One region of the Paenibacillus sp. EB106-04-04-XG159 genome, then DNA from elsewhere that is predicted to be linked to it. Evidence: riboswitches for the same ligand, from Rfam matches in the RefSeq annotation. Region 1 holds a riboswitch; the other holds the start of a gene.

Region 1 (4,182 bases):
GTCTTCATATAAGGGTATTATGCCTATTGAATAGTCTGTAAAAATTGGACAATAAATTGATTGAATAATTAAAATATGCTAAGCTCAATCATAGTTTAAGTTACTTCGTAAGAGCTCTTGCTGTGTATCCAAGTAATATTGTGCGAGAGACGAAGACGATATCAGCAAGGGTCGAGGTTAAGTGATATAAGAAGGTAGGTTGCCCGCTAATGAAAACAAAATTGCAAAAACCCGACTGGATTCGCATTAAACTGACAACAGGAGAGAATTACTCCGAGATAAAGGATATGATGCGCTCTAAAACGCTTCATACGGTCTGTGAAGAAGCGCGTTGTCCGAATATATATGAATGCTGGGCTAATCGTACAGCGACATTTATGATTTTGGGGGACATTTGTACACGGGCGTGCCGTTTCTGCGCAGTTAACACTGGAATGCCGACTGAGCTCGATCTGCAGGAACCAGAACGTGTAGCTGAAGCTGCGGAACGCATGGGATTGCGTCATTGCGTCGTAACCTCTGTTGCTCGAGATGATTTGAAGGATGGCGGAGCTACTATCTTTGCTGAAACGATTGCAGCGATTCGCCGTCGATTGCCGTTCTGCTCTGTAGAAGTACTGATTCCCGACTTTATGGGCAATTGGGACGCGCTTAAGCTTGTAATGGACGCTAAACCAGACATCTTGAACCATAATGTCGAGACGGTAGAGCGCCTGTCAGACCGAGTGCGAGCTAAGGCGAAGTATGAGCGTACGTTAGAACTGCTGCGTCAAGCTAAGCTTATGAAGCCTAACATCCCTACCAAGTCAAGCATTATGCTGGGCGTTGGCGAGGAATGGGAGGAAATACTAAGAACAATGGACGATTTGCGTGCGGTTGATGTTGATATATTGACGATCGGACAGTACCTGCAGCCTACGTCCAAGCACTTAAACGTGGAGCAATATTATACCCCGGAACAATTCGAGAAGCTGAAGGAAGAAGGACTTAAGCGCGGATTTAGCCATGTGGAATCGGGTCCGTTGGTTCGCAGCTCGTATCATGCACATGAACAAGTAAAATCAGCGCATGAGAACAAGGCTGCTCAAGTTTAGATTAACTGCCATCAGTTAGGCGTGAACACGCAAAGCTGCGGATAGGCGAAGTAGGTTGGTCCGTTGGGGGCGGAAGAGACGGGAAGGAGGGAATAGGACAGTGATTCATATCGGTGGTAGAACGTATGAGATCGTGAAAGAGCATCGGACCGCCTGGAATCCGGAAATGTTTCGTGACCGTTATAGTGAAGTGCTGGATCGGTACGATTACATTGTTGGAGACTGGGGATACAATCAATTGCGATTGAAGGGCTTCTTCAAGGACAATCATCCCAAGAACACGAAGGAAACTACGATGTGCGGGGTCATGGACTATATTAATGAATATTGCAATTTCGGCTGTGCATATTTCATCTTGGAGAAAAAGCCTTCTAAGGACGGACGCGGACGAACGATAGAATCTTGGGAGTCTGATGCGGAGATGGAAGGTGCAGCTGCAGCTGAGGATATGTCAGACGGCGCAGATATGCAGCAGGGCATATCGTTAACACCGGGCAATGCAGTGACTGACGATAAGCAGGATGCTTCAGAAGCGGGCTCAGACGAACCAATCTCGCGTGCGGAACGCTATAGACGTGCAGAGCGTCAATTCCGCACAGATCGCAGCGATAAGCAGGAGCGTAATGGGCGTCCGGCTCGGCAGGACAGACAAGCTCGCGGGGAGCAGGATCGTGGACCGCGAGCTGATCGAGGCGAGAGACCGGAACGCTCGGAACGTAATGACCGTGCTGAACGCTCAGAACGTGGAGATCGCAATAAGTCGAGCCGTCAACAGCGCAGCCGATTCAAGCCTGGCAAGCAAGGCGGGCAGCAATCAGGCGGTAAACCGCAAGCTGGCAGCGGCCGTGACAATGAGATGCAGCGAGCTCCAGAAGGCGTACACTCCTAATAAGAGAAAGACCAATCGTGTGACCAACCGTGAACATATGCGGTTGGTCTTTTTTGCATTCCTTTGATATGGGTCGGGTGTAATAATATGTATTAAATTACAATAAATTTGAAATGAATGCTGCTGCCATACATGTTACAATTCTGTAAGAAATTCAAAAACAAAGCTGAAGCTCACATGAGCGCGGGGGAACCACATATGGGGTGAAATCGCGTATGCGATCGAGGAGACTCTTTCACTCGAACCCGACAGCTAACCTCGTAGGCTACAAAGGGAGAGAATTGATGATGAAGAAACATATGATTACATTGGCAGTAGCAGGTGTACTTGCGTGCAGTCCATTTTTAGCGGCAGGATCCGCTGCAGCAGCGCCAGCACAAGCGCCGAACTGTGATGCAGTTAACGTTCAATATAGCTTTAACTCGTCTAATTGGAATGCGGCATTGCAAAATTGGTTGGCAAATTGGAAACCAATCTATCAAACACCAGGCCAAGGTCATAACCCGAATAATGGACAAGGTCAGAACCAAGGTCAGGACCAAGGTCAGAACCAGGATCAGAACCAAGGTCAAAACGATAACTCACAAGCTAACGAAGATCAGGGTCAAGCCAATCTATCAGAGTATGCAGCACAAGTGGTAGAGCTTGTTAACCAAGAGCGTGCAGCAGCAGGCTTGTCTCCTTTGACAGTCGATAGCAAGCTGTCTGATGTAGCGATGCTTAAAGCCAAGGACATGTATGACAATAACTACTTTGATCATCAATCGCCTACGTATGGTTCTCCATTTGATATGATGCAAGCAAATGGAATTACGTACAGAACAGCAGGCGAGAACATTGCTAAGGGTCAGCGTTCACCGCAGGAAGTAATGGACGCATGGATGAATAGCACAGGTCACCGTCAAAATATTTTGAATAGCAGCTACACGAAGATTGGCGTAGCTTATTACAACGGCGAATGGGTTCAAGAATTCATCGGCTAAAGCAATTATCGGGTTGTCTCAACATTCCTATTAGGGAAGGTTGAGACAACCTTTTTTAATTGCTCGTTGAAACGACAACAGGCTATCCCTATGTTGATTAATCAATAAAGGGATAGCCTGCAGCAAGTATTTAACGAGAGTCGTCTTGACCGATAAAGGCTTCTCGGACACGATTCCAAAATGGATATGGGCGATAACGGACAAAAGTAACCTTCTGATCTGCCACTCGACAGCTTACTGAGCTTAGGTTGTCCAGCGGTACGTTCACATGATCGATCGTTAATAATAGGCGCTGATGCTTGCGGGAATAAATATCGATATGGTGATGCTTCGGCAGGACAATGGAAGCTCCAAGTGTACGGAATACTCGATTGTTGATTGATGCGATCTCTGCCATCTGTATAGATTCAATAGAAGGATGCACCATGGCTCCGCCTAAGCTCTTGTTATATGCTGTGCTGCCGGACGGTGTGGAGATGCAGATGCCATCTCCTCTAAACATCTCAAACCGCTGTTTATTAATGTCAATCTGAGCGACTACGGTGCCGTCGACACCTTTGAGCGTGAATTCATTAAGTGCAATATATTGCTGCACTCCACCGTCATCGCGCTTGATCGTCAGCTCGATCAACGGGTACTTAACCTTGCGAGGTGCGATATCTTCCAGTGAAGCGTGGTCGGACATAAGCTCGACGAGTGTCTGGATCTCATCAGCTTGCCAATCGGCATAAAAACCTAAATGTCCTGTATGTATACCCACAAAGGCAAGAGAATCCAGTTGGTTGATATAACGATGAAAGGCCTGCAGCATCGTTCCATCGCCACCGATGGAAATGACAATCTCAGGGTATATGGAATCATGCGTTAGTTGATGGTCGGATGCAAGCTGTTGAAATCGATCGGCTAACCGATTCGATAGTTCATCGCCGCGCGACAATATGGCGTATTTCAAGATAGCGGCTCCTTTATTGGCAAGTCATGACATATTCATATTAATCGTTCCGCTACTGGAAAACAATCATTATCTCCTATCGATTTGAGCGCAAAAGGCGAAGGAGCACCCCTAATACCGCCATTATCGACGTTATGCCAATGAATACCGCCATTCCCCATGAAATAAAAGGAATCGTGTCAGGCCAACCCTTCCATTCTTGCGTTAGTGCCGTTGACATCCATGTCGGGACATGGAGCGTATCTGTCTTCAACCAAGGGTATA
Region 2 (4,182 bases), on a different contig from region 1:
TTCGAGGCTCTTGCCATATTGATCAATGAGAGCCGGGTACACTTCGTTCAGATGGCTGACGATACTGCCCCGTGTCAACAGTCCTGCCAAGCGTCCTGTTTCATCTACCACAGCCAGGTTCGATAATCGATGATTCGTCATCATCTCTACTGCTTCAGGCAGCGAGGTCCCAGGAGCAACTTGATACCCAATCGGACGCATCACATCCTGAACCGTCTTGTTCTCACTGCCGAATTCACTTAGAACGCGATAAATCGAAACGATCCCAAGCACCTTCCGGTAGCGGTCAACCACGAACAAGGTATCCACTCGGCGCGCCTCCATAATCTTGATCGCTTCTGCCAAGCCGCGATTCGGATAGATCGTCGCGGGCTGCGTGACCATAACATCGTCAACCGCAGTCATCCGCATAGGCTCGCCTTGAACGGTATCTTCAACCTGTTTCTGTCCGATAAAGGTACGAACAAAGTCATTTGCAGGATAACGGAGTATGGTCTCAGGCGATCCAGACTGCACAATCTCCCCATCCTTCATGAGGATGATCGTATCGGCTAACTTAATCGCTTCATTCATATCATGCGTAACAAAGATGATCGTCTTATGCAACTCTTCCTGCAGACGAACCAGCTCATCCTGCAGCTGCTCACGGCTGATCGGATCAAGCGCGCTGAACGGCTCATCCATCAATATAATATCCGGGTCCGCGGCCAAAGCGCGGATAACACCGATCCGCTGCTGCTGCCCTCCGCTTAATTCAGAAGGATAGCGATCACGATAAACTGCCGGATCCAGATTGACCATGTTCAACAATTCATCTACACGCTGATCTATTTTACTTTGATTCCATTTCATCAGATTAGGAACAACGGCGACATTTTTAGCGATTGTCATATGGGGGAATAAGCCAACACTTTGGATGACGTAACCGATTCGGCGTCTAAGCTCAACCGGGTTCTGAGTGGAGATATCTTCACCATTAATCAGGATGGTTCCACTGGAGGGGGTAATCAGGCTGTTGATATGCTTCATCGTCGTTGATTTACCACAGCCGCTCGGTCCAATAAGTACAGTTAACTCCCCTTTATTAATCGTCAGATTAATATCTTTGAGAGACTGAAAGCCATCTTCATAAATCTTATTTACCTGCTTAAATTCAATCATAATCCTCTCACCTCTACTTTTATTGATCACAGTTTACCCAATATTTGCGATTAAACATTCTCCTGCCAAGCTAATCACTACAGGACTCTTTCTAGATGTTCCATCTCGATTATAAGTACCGTTCATGTCCTGGTAGATCATCAAACCATGAAGCACCTTCAGGGCAATCCAGAGTCATAAACTTCCCATAATTTCCGTTCTTCGATTGATGAAACTTCAAATAGGCTTTGCCATCTTCGATCGCCAATATCTCAATCTTGCCGGACGCATGACTCATGGACAATCTAACCCGCTTACCAAGCCCCGAGGTTCGTGCCTTCGCCTGCTCCACAATTTCATATGCACGCTGCAAGGACAAGACAAAGTCAGAATTGCCCGCAACTGGACGATTGATAAAAAAGTAATACGGTGTAACACCAGCCCATGATAATTGGTCAAGTAGTTCACTCAACACCGCTGGATCATCATTAATCCCCTTTAATACAGGCGTCTGATTCACCACGATAACACCAGCGCTATGGAGTGCATCAAAGGCTCGCTTCGCTTCAAGAGTAATCTCTCGCGGATGGTTGATGTGCGCCATCACATAGATCCGCTGATCTACACTCGAATTCTCACGAAACACCTGAAGCAGCTCTTCATCTTCATAGATCCGCATCGGATTAAACACCGGCAGCTTGGAGCCGAATCGCACAATCTTTACATGCTCGATACTGCGAAGACGTTCCAATATCTCACGAATCTTCTTCGTAGAGAGAATAAGGCTATCCCCGCCCGTGAGCAGCACATTGTTGATCTCAGGATGCTGTTCGATGTAAGCTAGGCCCGGCTCTACATTCAATGAAGCCTCATTCACATCATTGCGGAACAAGCGTTTACGGAAGCAATAACGACAGTAAGCGCCGCACACCTCCGATACAATGAGAAGCGCCGTTGTTCCATACTTGTGCTGACATCCAGGTGCTACATAATTGGCATGCTCATCAGATGCATCCCAACGTCCATACTCCAACAGCTCTCCTTCATTCGGAATGACGAGCTTGCGGATAGGATCATGTTCATCGTTCCAGTCGATCAAGCCAAGGTAGTAATCATTCACGCGGAACACGAATTTCTCCGTGATCTGTTTGAGCTTAGCGCGCTCCTCCTCGGGAATAGCAGTAATTCGATCAATCTGCGTAATGTACTTTGGTTGCGGCATTACGATCGCCCCTTTACTCAAGAATTGGCTTACTCAGTCCTTCTCTTTCAAGTGATGTGCGGATCATCATGATGATCGGTGATTGGATTCAGTCTAGATGCGTCTTGACTGAGACGGGGGGGGGGAAATGGTTCTTTCTTGCTTGCAGAAGATAATACTGTTGCGGGTCAACAGAAAAAGACCCCAACACAAACAATGACTCATCGGTCATTGTTGTGAAATAGGGTCAGCAAAATAATAAAACCCGAATAAAGATTCGGGTCATGGTGATATGTTCATAATTGTGATGTGACCCATCTCCTGCAAACGAGGTTAGCTGACGGACTCGGAAAAGATGGTTTCCTACGCATTGCTGCGACTAGCCCCACTGATTGGTTCCCCCGCTTCCCATTGCTGGGAATTAAGCGTACTTCTATGCTATATGAATATTGACATATTGTCAACATGATTACCACTCAATATTTTCCAGCAATGCAAAATACGAGCACCCCAACGAGTGCTCGCCACTTTCTTATCAAGGAAATTTAACTTATGATATTCGCCTCTAAACTTAATCTTTAGTCGCTTTAGTCCAGAAGCCTCCGTGGAATTGAGTAGGTTCAAGTGTAATGACAAACGCCTTCGAATCAATCTCGATAATCGATTGATACAACTTCTTCTGGTTCTTGCGTCTCGCTAACACTTCCAGCACGAGCCTGTCTCCATCGCGACCTTGACCAATCCATGTGGTAACGCCATAACCTAATTTACGCAGATGCTGAGGTACTTCGCTGAACGGATCGTTTACGATAACTCGCATCGTAACATATCCGAGCGCTAGCTTCCCTTCGATCCAAGAACCTGCTAATACACCTAAGCCGTATCCAAGTGCATATACGATCAGGCTGATCGGCTGATCCAAATATTTCAGAACCATATTCAAGCCAAGCACATATATCGTAATTTCTACACAGCTTAGGACAGCAGCATAATACTTTTGGCCTTTCAGTGTCAGAATCATGCGCAAGGTGAAGAACGCGACGTATACGATTTGTATGCAAAAGATCGATAATAGGATAGTAAATATAACCTACATCTCCTTCAAGTTTATACATTTGTTGTATTACATACGTTAACCGTTAGTGCGCTTCTTCAAACCTGGAGTCGTAAGTATGATGTTTCCGTTAGTCATGAGGAGTGATTCCTGCAATGTCGTAGAGAAGCTCCATTCGCAGATGCTCGCGCACTGTATCAGCCAGCCTGTCAAAAGCCTCTTCTTGTCGATTCACAAAGCTAATACAGCTATTGAGCGGCAATAAACCCTTCCCTTCCCTCAGCTGATTAAGCCACGCACGGCGAAAATGATCATTATGAAATATACCGTGCACATACGTTCCCCAAGCTTTCCCATCTATCGAGGCATAGCCATCGCCAAAGGCTTCTCCAGCGCCTTGAAGTATGAACAAAGGACCTGCGGCTTTCTCGCTCATATTTACCGTTGAGCGCCCCATATGAATTTCATAGCCTGTTATCTTCAACCCCACTAAGTGTTCCTTGTCGGTTAGATTTCGACTTACCTCGCCATACACACGCTCAATCTTCTTCTCCGCGTAGAAGCACGTTTCTATCGGCAGATAACTCAAGCCCTTCACGACCGTCCCCGGTTCAGCCTCAGCACCATCTGGAACACTTATTAGATTGCCTAGCATTTGATAGCCACCGCAGATTCCAACCAGCTTCGCACTGCGGTGAACCTGTACCTCAATTGCCTGCTGTATCCCCGTTTCTCGCAGAAAGCGCAGATCCTCAATAGTGCTCTTCGTTCCTGGCAGGATAATAGC

Evidence for each region. A riboswitch is a leader RNA that binds a small molecule or an ion and turns the genes downstream of it on or off. The one in region 1 is predicted to bind cyclic di-AMP.
Region 2: linked by a shared signal. The riboswitch ahead of AC3WTP_RS05830 (KamA family radical SAM protein) and the one ahead of AC3WTP_RS06095 (CAP domain-containing protein) in region 1 are both predicted to bind cyclic di-AMP.

The regions. Positions count from the first base shown of each region.
Region 1 is NZ_JBYTDY010000004.1:29,878-34,059, forward strand. Features, by position in the region: gene lipA (lipoyl synthase) at 210-1,094, shown strand; gene AC3WTP_RS06090 (YutD family protein) at 1,195-1,983, shown strand; cyclic di-AMP (ydaO/yuaA leader) riboswitch at 2,138-2,265, shown strand; gene AC3WTP_RS06095 (CAP domain-containing protein) at 2,268-2,966, shown strand; gene AC3WTP_RS06100 (NAD kinase) at 3,097-3,918, opposite strand; gene ylbJ (sporulation integral membrane protein YlbJ) at 3,995-4,182, opposite strand, start outside.
Region 2 is NZ_JBYTDY010000003.1:348,291-352,472, forward strand. Features, by position in the region: gene AC3WTP_RS05825 (betaine/proline/choline family ABC transporter ATP-binding protein) at 1-1,161, opposite strand, end outside; gene AC3WTP_RS05830 (KamA family radical SAM protein) at 1,271-2,362, opposite strand; cyclic di-AMP (ydaO/yuaA leader) riboswitch at 2,649-2,779, opposite strand; gene AC3WTP_RS05835 (DUF2179 domain-containing protein) at 2,913-3,428, opposite strand; gene AC3WTP_RS05840 (cobyric acid synthase) at 3,526-4,182, opposite strand, start outside.